DNA from 3 places in the Pseudoalteromonas sp. H103 genome. Region 2 is predicted to be linked to each of the others. Evidence: predicted binding sites of a transcription regulator. Region 2 holds the regulator's gene; each other region holds the start of a gene.

What was found. Region 2 encodes FliA, which starts transcription of late flagellar genes. Its sites were predicted from a motif close to CTAAAGNTNNNNNNNNNNNNGCCGATA; they were not measured.
Region 1: a site for FliA is predicted at 4,251-4,277, ahead of pomA (flagellar motor protein PomA). Genes of this name have one in related genera too.
Region 3: a site for FliA is predicted at 2,961-2,987, ahead of ATS74_RS06995 (DUF5610 domain-containing protein). Genes of this name have one in related genera too.

What each region holds. Positions count from the first base shown of each region.
Region 1 covers NZ_LOFG01000006.1:6,243-11,874, reverse strand. Annotated here, with positions in the region: gene ATS74_RS05855 (hypothetical protein) at 1-726, opposite strand, end outside; gene dxs (1-deoxy-D-xylulose-5-phosphate synthase) at 927-2,789, opposite strand; gene ispA ((2E,6E)-farnesyl diphosphate synthase) at 2,895-3,782, opposite strand; gene ATS74_RS05840 (exodeoxyribonuclease VII small subunit) at 3,785-4,027, opposite strand; gene pomA (flagellar motor protein PomA) at 4,336-5,103, shown strand; gene ATS74_RS05830 (flagellar motor protein MotB) at 5,106-5,632, shown strand, end outside.
Region 2 covers NZ_LOFG01000012.1:341,991-347,622, forward strand. Annotated here, with positions in the region: gene ATS74_RS08870 (chemotaxis protein CheA) at 1-379, opposite strand, end outside; gene ATS74_RS08875 (protein phosphatase CheZ) at 395-1,162, opposite strand; gene cheY (chemotaxis response regulator CheY) at 1,180-1,563, opposite strand; gene ATS74_RS08885 (RNA polymerase sigma factor FliA) at 1,604-2,314, opposite strand; gene ATS74_RS08890 (MinD/ParA family ATP-binding protein) at 2,341-3,201, opposite strand; gene flhF (flagellar biosynthesis protein FlhF) at 3,194-4,678, opposite strand; gene flhA (flagellar biosynthesis protein FlhA) at 4,700-5,632, opposite strand, start outside.
Region 3 covers NZ_LOFG01000009.1:148-5,779, reverse strand. Annotated here, with positions in the region: gene ATS74_RS07015 (thiol:disulfide interchange protein DsbA/DsbL) at 1-577, shown strand, start outside; gene ATS74_RS07010 (thiol:disulfide interchange protein DsbA/DsbL) at 596-1,234, shown strand; gene ATS74_RS07005 (DUF523 domain-containing protein) at 1,294-1,746, shown strand; gene trmA (tRNA (uridine(54)-C5)-methyltransferase TrmA) at 1,757-2,854, opposite strand; gene ATS74_RS06995 (DUF5610 domain-containing protein) at 3,017-4,156, shown strand; gene murI (glutamate racemase) at 4,222-5,022, shown strand; gene ATS74_RS06985 (RNA recognition motif domain-containing protein) at 4,985-5,464, opposite strand.

The DNA.
Region 1 (5,632 bases), on a different contig from region 2:
AATTGTGCGGCTTGGAATTGTGGCAAATTCACCACCAACAAAATTATCGTAAACGGCTACATCACCATTTGTTAGTGCTACATAAAGGCGGTCGTTAGATTCATCATAATCAACATCCCACGGTGCCGCTTCTGTAATGGTTGTGCCTAAAGGCGCTGTATCGCCCGCGGCTGTAGCGCCAAAAGTCGTTACTTGCATAGCGCCAAAGTCAGCAATAAAAACAAGCCCACTCTTTTGTGCTACAGCTATTCCTTTAGGATTTACCAATGTTGTGTTAGTACCTGTTATTTCGCGATCTGTATTAGCTGTATAGGTTGCGCCGTCACTACGGTTTGCAAGCTGACATATAGTTTTAATACTGCCATTTTCGCTGTCGCTTGCTTGCAATAAATTACCTAAGCTATCAAATGCAACGCCTTCGTTAGCTGTTGTATTAAAGGTTTTTAGTTTAGAGGCGCTTTGGTTAATTAAATCGATAGTGCCTGTATTGCTCTCGCCATTGTTTGCCAAAATAAATGTGGCTGATGCAAAGCCAGGGTTGCCATTTGTACCGTCGGACCCGTTTTGTCCATCGGTGCCTGCAATACCATCTACACCGTTTTCACCATCGTCTGAGCTACAGCCTGTAATGCCGATTAATACTGCAAGTGTTAAAGCTGAAAAACTAAGCGTGTGTTTAAGTGTATTTTTTTGTGCTGAATGAGTTGTTAAATTAGCTTTATTCATCATTTCTACCTTTTAAATATTCCATCAAATGTAGGTAAATAACGCGCTTGCTCATAAGGCATAGACTAAGCGGCACCGATTATTTACATGTTAACCTCATATCAATAACGGCTATAAAATGAAACTGGATGCAAAAAAGTTAAAATTAAAAACAAAAAAAGGAGCCTTGAGGCTCCTTTTTAATAAACTAAGTAAATAGCTTAAGCAATAAACGACTTAATTGAACTTAAAATACCTTGCTCACCTAAGCCCATTTCATCATGCATTTGCGCTTGTGTACCGTGCTTAATAAATTCATCAGGAATACCTAAATTAAGTACGTGAATGCGGGCTTTAATACTTGCCAAGTATTCATTAACTGCGGAGCCTGCACCACCACAAATAGCATTATCCTCTAGGGTAACTATTACATCGTGGCTTTGAGCAAGCTCATTTAAAAGCGTTGTATCAAGCGGTTTAATAAAACGCATGTTAACAAGCGTTGCGTTTAATTCATTCGCTGCAAGTTGTGCGTTATCAAGCAATGTGCCAAATGACAAAATAGCAATTTTAGCACCTTGCTTAATTGTGTCTGCTTTACCTATTTCGATAAGCTGCATATCGCTTTGAATATCTGCAGTACCGGCACTTCCGCGAGGGTAGCGTACAGCTACAGGGCAATTTGCTTTATAACCGGTGTACAACATTTGGCGGCATTCGTTAGTATCGCTAGGGGCCATAATAACCATATTAGGTATACAGCGCATAAAGCTTAAGTCGTAAGCACCTTGGTGGGTTTCACCGTCAGCACCAACGATGCCTGCACGGTCAATTGCAAATAGCACCGGTAAGTTTTGTAGGGCTACATCGTGAATGAGCTGATCGTATGCACGCTGTAAAAAACTTGAGTAAATAGCAACAACAGGCTTTAAACCTTCACAGGCTAAGCCGGCGGCAAGTGTTACTGCGTGTTGCTCGGCTATAGCTACGTCAAAGTATTGCTCTGGGTGCTCTTTTGAAAAGCGCACCATGCCCGAGCCTTCGCGCATAGCAGGTGTTATTGCCATCAGCTTACTGTCTTGCTCTGCCATATCGCACAGCCAATCACCAAACACTTTTGAAAAGGTTGCTGCGCCAGGTTTAGATTTAGGTAAACATGATGTGCTTGGGTCGAACTTTGGTACGCCATGATAGCCAATAGGATCCGCTTCTGCTGGCTTATAACCTTTACCTTTTTGTGTTTTTATATGCAGTAATTGCGGGCCTTTTAAATTACGCATATTACGAAGCGTATCTACGAGCATGTTTACATCGTGTCCATCAATTGGGCCAATGTAATTAAGGCCTAATTCTTCAAAAAAAGTACCAGGTATAACCATACCTTTAAGGTGCTCTTCCATTCTGCTGGCAAGCTCTTTGACTGGCGGTACACCAGAGAGTAACTTTTTACTACCTTCACGAATATTAGTATAAAAGCTACCTGATAAAATACGTGCAAAGTGATTAGTAAGTGCACCTACGTTTTCAGAAATCGACATTTCGTTATCATTTAAAATAATAAGCATGTCTGACTTTACGTCACCTAAGTGGTTCATAGCTTCAAAGGCCATGCCCGCAGTAATAGCACCATCGCCAATAACTGCAACGGTTTTACGTCCTGCGCCTTCTTTTTTAGCTGCAATAGACATACCTAATGCCGCTGAAATAGATGTACTTGAATGGCCCACACTAAAAGTATCGTATTCGCTTTCATCTCTAAACGGAAAAGGGTGCAGGCCATCTTTTTGACGAATGGTGTGCATTAAATCACGACGACCAGTTAATATTTTATGTGGGTAAGCTTGATGTCCTACATCCCATACAACGCGATCTTCTGGTGTGTTATAAACATAATGTAGTGCAACAGTTAGCTCAACTGTTCCTAAACCAGACGCTAAATGACCGCTACTTTGCGATACTGAGTTGAGTAAGTAATCGCGCAGCTCGTTGCTAAAAGCAGGAAGTTTATCTTGCGCTAAATCACGCAGCTGTGCTGGTTCGTCAACCAAATTAAGTAATGGATACTTGCTACTATCAAGTGTCATGGTTTTATATATATCCTTCGCTAACATTAATTAACACAAAGCGTTTATGAGTAATTAATGTTGAGTAATAATGTCAGTGCTAATTGCAATACGCTAAAGCGGTTATTAGTGGTCACGCTCAATAAGGTAATTTGCTAGCGACGCAAGATGTGTTGTGTCGGCATCTATTTTTGCAAGCGCTTCATGTGCTTGTTGTATTAAGTTTTGCGCCTTTTCTTTAGCGCCTAGCATACCTAATAACGCCGGGTATGTCGCTTTATTCGCGGCGATATCTGACCCTTGTGGCTTACCTAAAATAATAGTATCGCCTTCAACATCTAAAATATCGTCGTGTACTTGAAATGCCAGCCCTATAGCATACCCAAAAATGCTTAAGTTTTCTAAAGTTTGTTTGTCTGCATTTTCGCTACACAATGCACCAAGTGTAATCGCACAATTAATGAGCGCACCCGTTTTTAGTTTATGTATACGTTCAAGCTCTTGAACGGTAACTGCTTTATCTGTTGCTGCAATATCTAAAGATTGTCCGCCCACCATGCCCTCAAGGCCAGATGCTTTAGCTAGTTGAGCAATCATTTTTATCTGTGTTTGCGAAGAGCATGTAAATTCATGGCTTGCTATTAACTCAAAGGCGAGGGTTTGTAGTGCATCACCAGCTAAAATTGCGTGCGCTTCGCCAAACTCAATATGGCAAGTAGGGCGACCACGACGTAAATCGTCATCATCCATCGCAGGTAAATCATCATGAACAAGTGAGTAGCTATGAATACATTCAATAGCGCCTGCCAATATGTCCAAATCTTGCTTTTTAGCACCGAGCATTTCGCCTGTGGCGTACACTAAAAATGGGCGTAGTCTTTTGCCACCATTAAATAACCCATACTCTGTGGCACTTTTTATTGTTTGCTCTGTATCGAGAGGTTGGTCAAAATGTTGTTGTAAAGTAGCTACTACATCTTTTTGAGCACATTCAATATAATCTTTAATGCTCACAACTATTCCATATCGTTATCAAAGTTTGTAAGTGCTGACTTTTCGCTGTTACCCATCAAAATTGATACTTTTTGCTCTGCTTGCTGTAATTTTCCTGATGAAGCACTCGCTAATGCAATTCCACGTTCAAATTGTTTAAGCGATTGCTCAAGCGACAAATCACCTTGTTCCATATCACTAACAATTGTCGATAATTCTTCTAGTGCTTGTTCGAAACTTAAGTTTTCAGGTTTTTTAGTCGCCATCTTTATTTCAGCTTACATAATAAATTTAGGGGTCAATTTTAGGGGGAATGCTAAACTAGGTCAAAGGATGATATTGGTTTTTTACCTTTATGGCGTTAAATTATATTTAATTGCATTAATAAAGGCTTAATAGCACTCTTAATGGTTAATAAATTAGGTTGCACATATAACTTGATCTAAAATAGTGCTAAAGGCTGCTTTTTATGTTTATTTATAAAAATGGCTTAAGCAATTCAGTATGTTGCCGATAAGCAGATAATAATAAAAGTTTATAATAAGGCACTGAACATGAAACCTCTGGAGGAAATGTGGATTTAGCAACCATAATCGGGATCCTAGGCGCAATTGGCTTAATTGTCATGTCTATGTTTATGAGTAGTAGCGGTGAAATGGCTATGTTTGCCGATGCTCCTTCAAGTGTCATTGTTTTTGGCGGCTCACTGTTTATTGTTTTATCAAACTTCACCATGTCACAATTTTTAGGCATAGGTAAAGTAGTTGGTAAGGCATTCATGTTTAAAATAGAATCCCCTGAAGAGCTAATAGAAAAAGCAGTAGAACTTGCTGATTCAGCACGTAAAGGTGGTTTTTTAGCCCTTGAAGAAGCCGAAATTCCCAATCCATTTATGCGCAAAGGCGTAGATATGCTTGTTGATGGGCATGATGCTGACGTTGTGCGTGCAACACTTCAAAAAGATATTTCTTTAACCACTACCCGTCATGAAATGGGCGCGGGTTTATTTAAGTCGCTTGCTGATATAGCACCTGCTATGGGCATGATTGGTACACTCATTGGCTTGGTTGCAATGTTATCTAACATGGACGACCCTAAAGCAATTGGACCCGCAATGGCTGTAGCACTATTAACTACTTTATATGGTGCATTTTTAGCAAACGTTGTAGCAATTCCAATTCAGGTAAAACTCGAACTACGTAAAGACGAAGAAGCAATGAACCAACGTTTAATTTTGGATGCAATTTTAGGTATCCAAGATGGTCAAAACCCAAAAGTAATTGAAGGTATTTTGAAAAACTACTTAGCTGAATCTAAACGTAAAGTAGATACCGAGGAGTAACCATGTCTGATCAAGAGTGCAAATGCCCACCACCAGGTTTACCTGCTTGGATGGGAACTTTTGCCGATTTAATGTCATTATTAATGTGCTTCTTTGTACTCTTGCTTGCGTTTTCAGAAATGGATGTACTTAAATTTAAACAAATAGCAGGCTCGATGAAGTTTGCATTTGGTGTGCAAAATAAAATAGAAGTAAAAGATATCCCCAAAGGCACGTCTGTTATTGCCATGGAATTTACTCCCGGTAAACCAGAGCCAACCCCTATAGAAACCATTCAACAACAAACTGTAGAAATGACCCAGCAAATGCTTGAGTTTCAAGCAGGTGATGAAAGCTCAGCCGGTGGTAGGCAAGAGCAGCGAGGAGATAAACGCGGAGGGGAGTCGCGTAGCACTTCGCAAGAGCAATCGTCAGAGCAAGCAACTTCAGCGGCCGATCAAGAGCAAACAAATGAGTTAGTTAAAAAAATAGCGCAACAACTCGAAAAGCAAATTATAGATGGTGCAATAGAGCTTGAATCTTTAGGGCA
Region 2 (5,632 bases):
CAAGTATATGGAGAGTTTCGAGTAACTGAGGGTCTGCAGGTTCAGGTTTGTCTCTATTTTGAATAGTCGCAAACATTTCATTAATGGTGTCGAGGGCTTGTAATATAACATCCATCAACTCAGAGTTGACAGTTCGCACTCCTTGACGCAGTAAATCGAATACGTTTTCTGCACCATGACACGCATCAACAAGCTCCGTCATTGCTAAAAAGCCGGCACCACCTTTTACGGTATGAAAACCTCTAAATATAGCATTTAGTAGTTCGGTATCTTCTGGGTTATTTTCCAGCTCAACTAACTGTTCAGATAAAAGCTCTAGGATTTCTCCAGCTTCTACAAGAAAGTCTTGTAAAATATCTTCATCGACTTCAAAGCTCATGCAGTTACTCTCCTCTTAGAAGCCCAAACTTGATAAAAGATCATCGACTTCATCTTGATCAGATACAACATCATTACGTGAATCTTTATCAATAATAGGGCCTTCAGGACCTGCTAAAGTTTGTGTGGCAACTGGTTCTTCTGTTTTTTGTTGTTCTATTATTTCAGCTGTGCTGTCATCTTGTGCAGCAAAGGCTGTTAAAAGATGGAGTAAGCTCTCTTCAACTTCTCTTACAAGTTCTATAACACGACGAATGACCTGTCCGGTTAGATCCTGATAGTCTTGAGCCATTAACACGTTGGTCATTAAGCTCTGTAACTCATCGGTTTTATGATGAGAATTGTTCATAAACTTATCGATGCTATGACACAGCGTCTTAAACTCACCTAACTCAATTTCGCGACTCATTAAGCGATCCCAAGTCGGTTTAATATGAGATATTTCATCTGCTAATTGCTGAGCAATAGGCAAACTTGCTTCAACGGCATCCATTGTTTTATTAGCTGCATTTTCTGTCATTTCCATAACATAATTAAGCCGCTTTTTAGCATCAGGAATAGCGTCGGTAGTTAAGTCAGTTAAACGTGTATCAAGTTCAAAGCTTTTAAGCGCTTCGTGCAATTGACGGGTTAACTTTCCAACTTCAGCAAATAATTCAGATTGCTCTTGTGAAGCGGTTTCTAAAATTAACTGATTGGCTTTCTCTTGCTCACCGTTTTCTAAAAAAACGACGAGTTGTCGAGCTTGTTCTAAAGTTATTTGAGGCGCAGCAGGTGCTGACATAAGCCTCTCCCCCATCATTAACCTAAACGTTCAAATACTTTTTCTAATTTAGTTTTTAATGTTCCAGCCGTAAAAGGCTTCACAATATAACCATTAACGCCAGCTTGAGCTGCTGCAATTATTTGTTCTTTTTTAGCTTCAGCTGTCACCATTAGTACAGGGATATGCTTTAGCTTATCATCTGCACGAATCGCTCTTAAAAGGTCAATACCTTGCATTCCCGGCATGTTCCAATCTGTAACCACAAAGTCAAATACTTGATTTTGTAACATAGGCAAAGCTGTAGAACCGTCATCAGCTTCTTGAACGTTAGTGAAGCCTAAGTCACGTAACAGATTTTTAATAATACGTCTCATCGTTGAGAAATCATCAACAACAAGAATTTTCATGTTTTTATCCAAAACATCCTCCAGTGAGGTTTTAACCTTAGTTTACTTACTACTAATTTATCCAGTCATTGATTTTAGCTTTAAGCTTAATCATCGCCTGACCATGTATTTGACTTACACGCGATTCACTTACATCGAGTATATGTCCTATTTCTTTTAAATTCATTTCATCGTTATAGTACAAAGAAAGTACCATTGCATCACGCTCTGGTAATGATTTAATTGCACTAAGCAAAGACTCATTAAACCGTTCATTTTTAACATTATTAAAAGGTTTGTCTAGTGATAAATCTTGCCCTACAGGAGTGATAACATCTTCATCAACTCCAAGATCCTCAATACCTAATACTTTACTTGCGTTAACATCATTTAAAATATGATGGTACTCATTTAACGAAATTTCAAGTTTTTCAGCAACTTCTGTATCTGATGGTTCACGATTTAAGCTACTTTCAAGCTCTGTGATGGCCTCAGCTACTTGCCTACTTTTACGGTGTACTGAGCGAGGGGCCCAATCACCCCGGCGCATTTCATCGAGCATAGCTCCACGAATTCTTATACCTGCGAAGGTTTCAAAACTTGCGCCTTTGGTTGCATCAAAGTTTTTTGAAGCTTCAATTAAACCTATCATTCCTGATTGAATTAAATCATCAAGTTGAACACTTGGCGGTAATCGAGCAATTAGATGGCATGCCACTTTTTTTACAAGCGATGCATGCTTTTCAACAATCACATTCAAGTTTTGTGTTGTTTGATATCCCATAGCTCTATTCACCAATGTTGTCATAATTAGCCGTTTACTAGTTTTTCAATGAAAAACTCTAAATGCCCAGATGGTTGGTTTGGTATTGGCCATTTAACTGCTTTTGTTGCCAGCGTTTTAAATGCAAGGGCTGCTGGCGAATTCGGAAAGAGTTCTACAATTACTTTTTGGCGACGCGTTGATTTACGCATATTTTCATCATATGGAACGGTGGCAACAAGCTCCATTGAAATATCTAAAAACCGATCCGTTACTTTAGATAGCTTTGCAAATAACTCTTGGCCTTCTCGCATACTGCGGACCATATTTGCAACAATTTTAAATTTATAAACACCATGCTCACGGCTTAATACTTTAATTAACGCATATGCATCAGTTATTGATGTTGGCTCATCACAAACAACAACCATGACATCTTGTGCAGCTCGAGAAAAACTTAGCACCATGTCAGAAATACCGGCGGCAGTATCTACAATTAAAATATCAAATTCAGTGTTGAGTTCACTAAAAGCACGAATTAAACCAGCATGCTCTGAAGACGATAGTTCGACCATACTCTGCGAACCCGACGTAGCAGGTACAATTTTTATTCCTGCAGGGCCTTCAACTAAAATTTCATCCAGCTCGCATTCGCCAGATAAAACATGTGACAAGTTGCGCTCTACGCGCAAACCAAGCATCACATCACAATTTGCTAAGCCTAAGTCGGCATCAAGCACTAATACTCGATTACCTTGCTGCCCTAATGCAATAGCAGTATTTAGAGAAACGTTTGTTTTCCCTACTCCACCTTTACCACCAGTAACAGCGATAACTTTTATGCCGTTGTTATTGTTTTGACTCATTTTGCGCAGGCCGCTTGCTTGATCTAATACTGTGTTAATCATACATCCCTACTGTGCTTGGCGCCACTGCTTGGTGCCTTGAATGTTGTGCTTTTGTTCTTTTTAAATACAATTGCTCAGCCTTTTTAACTAGTTTCTCAGCATTTGCAACTCGAATATCTTCTGGTACTCGTTGCCCGTTAGTAAGATACCCTATTGGAAGGCGATTTTGAATCGCAATACTAATAATCTCACCCAAACTTAAAGACTCGTCTAACTTGGTGAAAATACAACCACTTAACTGTACTTTTTTAAAGTGACGTACGGTTTCTTGCAGTACATTAATTTGTGCTGTTGCACTTAGTACTAAATAACTACGAATATCAACGCGTTGATTACGCATTAATGTATTTAACTGCTCAGTTAAACGCAAGTCTCGTTGGCTCATACCTGCTGTATCAATTAATACTAGACGCTTATTACGTAAATGATATAAAACTTCAGCTAATTCATTAGCATCTTTTACTTGTTTAACTCCACAACCAATGATTCGTCCGTATGTGGCAAGCTGCTCATAAGCACCAATTCTGTAAGTATCAGTTGTAATTAATGCGACTTTATCAGCACCATATTTTTGAGCGCCTAAAGCTGCAAGTTTAGCAACCGTTGTTGTTTTACCTACGCCTGTTGGGCCAACTAACGCATAAACACCACCTTGGCGAAGTATCTCGTTGTTAGTTGTTTGCATTTGATCTTCGACCATAGTTAATAATGCTTTCCAACCTTGTTGGCGAGATACATCGTCAGGCACAAAACAAGCCATTTGCTGAGCGACTTCTTTATCTATACCCATACCAACTAAACGGTCAACCATACACGCACGTGTTGGATCGCGACGCGCCATATCTTGTTGCATTAAACCCGATACTTGATGCTCAAGTAATTGACGAATTGCGTTCATTTCCTCGCGCATATTTGTCATTTCTTCGCTTTCATTATTTTTAGTTTGTGGGCGAGAATTTACAGGCGCTTCTAAATCATCAAAATCACGGTCTAAGTCGTCAAAACCTAAGCTATCAGCTTGCGTATGCGGACGCTGCGGGGCTACATCATCACGTGCAAACATATTATTGGTAGGACGCGCTTTAGCGACTGGCTCTTGGTAGTTGTCGGTAGTATCAATACCCGATTGTGAAAACATTGAAGCAAGCTCTGGAGAACGAGGACGTGGAGACTGGCGCTCTAATAACGCTTGTAAGCTGTCTGCAACTTTTGCTTGAGGCTCTGGTTTAGCACGTTGAGGCTCTGGTTTTACAAAATTATGCATACTTTGTTGTGGTGCTTGAGCAAGTGTATTTTGAGCTGTTTGAGGCTGCGAAGCTACTTTAGGGGCTGCCTTGTCATAATCAACCGCTGCTACAATTTCAACACCGTTAGCAAGCTTCTTATTTGACATAATAACCGCATCAACACCTAACTCATCTTTAACTTCTTTAAGTGCTGTGCGCATATCTTTAGCGAAAAAACGTTTAATTTTCATGGTTTAACCCCTGTTAAAATCTTATTGTTGGCCTACCGAGCTTACAATCTTGATCTGTCTTTCATCTGGTACCTCTTGATAAGACATCACCCTTAAACCAGGTATTGTGTACTTAACAAAACGAGATAACACAGTGCGTAACATTCCTGACGTTAGCAATATCGAAGGTTCGCCAGCCATTTCTTGGTTTTGATGCGCTTCGGTTAATGACACTTGAAGTCGCTCTGCAAGTCCTGGCTCTATACCGGCACCTTCGTCGCCTGCATTTTGCAATGACTGATGCAACATCTGTTCCAACTCAGGTGCCAAGGTTATGACAGGGATTTCTGACGACATACCCACGGCGTCTTGAACAATCAATCTACGCAGTGAAATGCGCACTGCAGCCGTTAAAACATCGGGGTCTTGGCTTCGCGGGCCATATTCAACAAGGGTTTGTACAATTGAGCGCATATCGCGAATAGCGACACCTTCGTTTAGTAAATTTTGCAGTACTTTTACAATTACAGTCAATGGCAATACATCTGGCACCAGCCCTTCAACTAAGCGAGGGTGGCTTTTAGCAAGCATATCAAGTAGATTTTGAACCTCTTCGTGTCCTAGTAATAATGCAGCGCTATTTGTAAGTAATTGGCTTATATGCGTCGCAACAACGGTGGCTGAATCAACAACGGTGTAACCAAGAGATTGAGCTTCATCTTTTTGATCGGGCTTAATCCAAACAGCATCAAGTCCAAATGCAGGGTCTTTTGTGTCTACACCTTTAATTGGCCCAAATACTTGACCTGGATTTATAGCAAGTTCGTCACCATGCTTAAGCTCACTTTCACCGGTAGAAACACCCATCAAGGTTATTCTGTAAGCATTTGGATCTAGCTCTAAATTATCGCGAATATGCACAGGCGGCACTAAAAAACCAAGCTCTTGAGAAAGCTTTTTACGCACCCCTTTAAT
Region 3 (5,632 bases), on a different contig from region 2:
TGCAGCACTTGCTGCACAGTTTGAAGCCGATAACCAATATACAGTGATTGATGTAGATAAAAGCGCGGAGCCACAGGTAACCGAGTTTTTTTCTTACTATTGCCCGCACTGTTTTAAATTTGAGCCAGTTGCTAAAGCAATCGAAAAAAACCTACCTGAAGGTACAGAGTTCATTAAAAACCATGTGAACTTTTTAGGCGGCGTTTCGCCACAAGCACAAAGCAATTTGAGCTATGCCTACTTAATTGGCAAAAAACATGGGCAGGCGCAAAGCATTAGCGATCAAATATTCAAAAGCATTCATGTTCAACGTGCTCCTTTAACGCAAATGAAAGACGTTAAAAAGTTACTTGAAGTTAACGGTATTGATAGCGCGACATTCGATCAAGACATTGCAAGTATGCCAATTATTGCCGCTGAACGTGCAATGCAAGACAAACAAAATAAATACTCGAAAATTGGCGCACTTACAGGCGTGCCTACTTTTATAGTTAACGATAAATATAAAATAAATATTAACACCATCAATAATCAGCAAGAACTTGATGAGTTAGTTGCTTTTTTACTAACACTTTAATCTCGGAGAATAATAATAATGATCAAATTAGTTAAAGCAGGTTTACTTGCAGTATTACTGCCAATGGCAGCAACTAGTTTTGCAGCAACGTATGAAGAAGGCGTGCATTACGACGTGGTATCTGAGCGTGCAACTAAAAAACCAGAGATTAAAGAGTTTTTCTCATTTTACTGCCCTGCATGTAATAACATGGAAGCATTAATTGGTGAGTTTAAACCTAAGCTTGATAAAAATGTTAAATTTAAAAAGAGCCATGTGGATTTTGTAGGTGTTCGTGACCCAGAAAATCAACAAATGATGAGCCAAGCGCTAGCGACAGCTGAAGTGCTTCCACAAAAAGATAAAATTGTTTCTGCAATTTTTAATCACATTCATACCAAGCGCGCTAAGTTTAATGAGCTTGCTGATGTAAAAGATATATTTGTAGCACAAGGTGTAGATGGCGATAAGTTTGATAAGCTTTTCAAAAGCTTCTCGGTACGTACGCTAAGCTCTAAAATGAAACGCGATCAAAACTACTTTAAAGAAAAAGGCGCACTACGTGGCGTACCTACATTTATTGTAAATGGTAAGTACAAATTAAACCTTGGCCGAGAGTCGGGTATTACTGAGCCAGAAGACATTGGTAAACTGATTAATTATTTAGCTAGCAAATAAATTTAGCTAAAACTAAAAAAGCTCCTCAGGGAGCTTTTTTGCTTTATAAGGATGTAGCAATGGAAAAAATATTAGTATCGAGTTGCTTGCTAGGGCAGCCTGTTCGTTATGATGGAAAAGGACAAACATTACAGCATCCACAATTACGGGTATGGCAAAGTAATAAGAAAATAATATCCTTTTGTCCTGAAGTTGTTGGTGGGCTATCTACTCCTAGAGCTCCTGCTGAAATAATACAGGGGAGAGTAATTACTAATTCAGGAGAGGATGTTACAGAGCAATTTCAAACTGGGGCTAATATAGCGCTAGAAGTTTGTAAAAAGAATAAAGTTCGTTTTGCTCTACTTAAAGAATCGAGCCCTTCTTGTGGACGAAATACAATATATGATGGAAAGCATCGCGGAGTAAAAATCGAAGGTCTAGGTTTAACTGCAGCATTATTAATGAAGAATGGGATTCAAGTGTTTAGTGAAGAACAAATACCAGCACTTATAAAAGTACTGGCACTTTAATTTTGGTTGGTTATTTACGCTGTAAGAAAACACCTGATTCTATGTGATGCGTATAAGGGAACTGATCAAATATCGCAAAGCGCTTAACGTTATGCGTACGAGTTAAATGATCAAGATCACGCTCAAGGGTTTCTGGATTACACGATATATAAATTATATTTTCGTAATTAGCCACTAAATCACACGTTAACTCATCCATGCCTGCGCGCGGTGGATCAACTAATATGGTTTGGCAGTCGTAGCTTTTTAAATCTATGCCCTCTAAGCGAGAGAAAGTACGCTCACCATTCATTGCTTGAGTAAACTCTTCGCTCGACATACGTATAATATCGAGATTATCTACATTGTTTTTGGCAATGTTATACTGAGCAGAGTGAACAGACGATTTAGATATTTCAGTTGCTAGTACTTTATTAAAAGAACCCGCCAGTGCAATAGAAAAGTTACCGTTACCGCAATAAAGCTCTAATAAATCATTTTTAAGTGGTTTACATAAGTCTTGCGCCCATTCAAGCATATTAATATTTACTTTAGCATTTGGCTGAGTAAAGCTGTTTTCAACTTGTTGGTAAATAAGCTCTTGGCCGTTAACAGTTAAACGCTCAGTAACAAAGTCATCACCAAGTACTTCTTTTTGTTTACGGGCACGGCCAATAAAATCAATTTTGTACTTGCTGCTTAGTTTTTCTTTAAGTGCTTTTATTTCAGTTAGCCACTGCTCATCTAGTGGTTTGTGATAAAGCAGGCTCACTAAAATTTCACCGCTTAGGGTTGATAGGTAATCTATTTGAAATAGCTTGCGGCGTAAAATCTCACATGGTTTAAGATTTTCAATCATCACCTGCATGATTTCATCTACAAGAGGTGCCGCAGGATCAAATGTATCTACGCGAATTTTTTCTTTTGTTTGTTGATCAAACATAATATGGAACAGATCGTCGCCATCGTGCCATACTCTAAACTCTGCGCGTTGACGGTAGTTAGTTGGCTCTGAGCTAAATACTTCTAGCTGCTCCACACCAAAACGTCGAAACTGTGCACTTATACGCTGCTCTTTTTCACTTAATTGCGCTTGGTACTGTGTGGTATCTATTTTAATAACTGCCATTAACGCTACTACCTTATCTAAGATCTGTTTATCGGCGTTATTGTAGGGTGCGCTGTGTATTTGTCTAGTTTTGGTTAGAGTTAATGGTGTTTTTTTGCTCGCTTAACTTTAGTTTTATTTGCGCTGGCCGATAAATAGCTACGCACGCATAGGAGACAGTTTATGAAAATAGGTAACTATAACTTTACGCCAAACAGTAATGTCAATAAATTCAATAATAAGGCTGATATTCAGCAGCCTACAATTGAGTCTCCTCAAGATAGCTATCAACAACGAGGTAGAGAGCTTGCTGCAAAAGTACTCGGCGATAAAATGGCTGAGCAACTAGGCTTACCCGTTCAAGAAAAAAAAGCAGAGAAATCACTATTTGATTTTGATGAGATAGTAAAAAATGTACTCGACTTTGTCAGTGGCGCCGTTAATAAGGCAAAAGCAAACGGCGCTGACGATGACAAGCTTAAGAATATGCTTGGCGAAGCGCGCAAAGGAGTACAAATGGGTATTGATGATGCCGTTGAAGAACTTAAAGGCACTGGTATTTTTAATGACGACATGGAAGAAGGCATTAAAAAATCACAAGAGGGTATCTTCGACGGTATAGATACATTGGAGGAATCGTTATTTAATCCTCAACCTGCCAGTGTAAGTATAAGCCAAGGCCAATATGTAAGTATGAGCAGTGATGCTCAGTACAAGTTTACAACTGCCGAAGGTGATGAAGTAAGCATAAGCTTTGCCGATGCATACGAGTCCCAATCAGCTAGCGGTTATAGCAGAACCAATGATAGCGAATCATATGCAAGTTCGTCATCGCAATCTCGCCAGGTGTCTTTTTCAATGTCGGTTAATGGTGAATTAAACGAACAAGAGCAAGATGCAATTAATGCGATGATGGAAGACTTACAAAATGTAAGCTCAACATTTTTTGGTGGCGATTTAGATAAAGCATTTGAACAAGCGCAAGAGTTAAGTTTAGGTAGTGAACAGCTGGTGGCTTTTTCTATGGATTTACGTCAAACAAAAACGGTCGCAACTGTTAAAAGCTACGAAGAGTATAAGCCTGCTCCAGAAAAAGAAGTGGCTGATACATTAGCTCCTTTTAACGATGATCTAAAAAATGCTTTTGAAAAAGCAGGTGAGTTAGGCTTACAAAATCAACTTGCTGGGATCTTACAATGGTTAAACCAAGATCAACAAGAAATCGATAAGCTAGTTGATTACACTAAATCGATGTTTGAAAATTTAAATCAGTTAAACACAGCGGCAGATGATCTCGCTGATTTAGAAACTCAGCAAAGTTAAACTACTTTCTTTTATAAATACCTCATGGCAAACTGCCGTTCTTAACGTTTAGTGGGAACAGTTGTTTGTCAGCGCATATAATGGTTTTTGATTCAGGTATTGGTGGCACCACTGTACTTGAGCATATAAAGCAAAGCATTCCTGATGCTCAGTACAGTTATTTTATGGATAACGCACTACTTCCCTACGGAGCGCAGTCCCAACAAACAATCATTAATCGCTTATATTCATTAATCCATTTTATTAATAGCAATAAGTTGAGTGTTGATTTAATTGTTATAGCGTGTAATACGGCTTCAACTTCGGCACTGAGTGCTGTTCGTAAAATAACCTCTATTCCTATTGTGGGTGTAGTACCTGCAATAAAGCCTGCAGCAGAGCTTACTCGTACTAATCACATAGCGCTATTGGCAACACCTGCTACAGTCACAAGTCGATATACAAAAACTTTAATTACTGAACACGCACGTAATGTAACGGTTAACTTATATAGCAGCGTTAAGTTGGTTGCTTTAGCTGAGCAGTATTTTTACACACAAGCCTTAGACATGCTCAAACTCCATCAAGAGCTTGATAGCCTAAAAGTAGATAAAAATACTGACGTGCTTGTATTAGGCTGTACGCATTTCCCTATATTAGCCAACCCTATTAGGGAGTACTTCAAGGGAGATGTACAGTTGTTAGATTCAGGTCAAGCTATAGCAAATAGAGTTCATTTTTTATTGGCTCAATCAAACCTTATAGCAAAAAAACCTTCAGACATAAAAAAGCCGCTGCATTACTATGCAACGGCTGATATTAATAGTGATAAACTAGCGATAAAACTAGTTACACTGATTGATCCGTCTCAGTGCGAAGAGCACTAGAATCATCTTCTTGTTTTTGTTTTGCTTCGCGTACTTTTAAAGTACGTTGCTGAAACTCACTGTCGTTAAGCTTAGCAATTGCATTATCTGCATCTGCCTGCGCCATTTCAACAAAACCAAAGCCACGACGCTTGCCTGTATTTTTATCCTTTAATAGGCGTACGTTAAACACTTTACCTTGTTCTTCAAACAAAGCACGAACCACACCTTCGTTTGCACGATAAGGTAGATTGCCAACATAAAGTGTTTTTGTTTTAACTTCGGTTTCTTCAACACCTTCAGATGACATTGCTGCAATAGCAATCGCACCTATTAATAAACCAGCACCAAATAGTAGTGCAGGGCTTAAAGCTAAGCTGCCTAAAGCAAACTCAACAATAACAAAACCAACTACAGCAAGAATAACAGAGAAGATAAAAGATTTTTGATCGGGTAATTTCATTTTAGATCTACCAATAAACAGGAAATAAACATTAATTTAACATTGTGAACTTGCTATCTTAACGTCTTAATTGAACATAGCAATGATATTTGTATTAAATAATAAAGAAGAGTGTAAAAAAGCATCAGCTTATGGCTGTTTTGATGAGGTTTTACCGTGTTTTGCTGT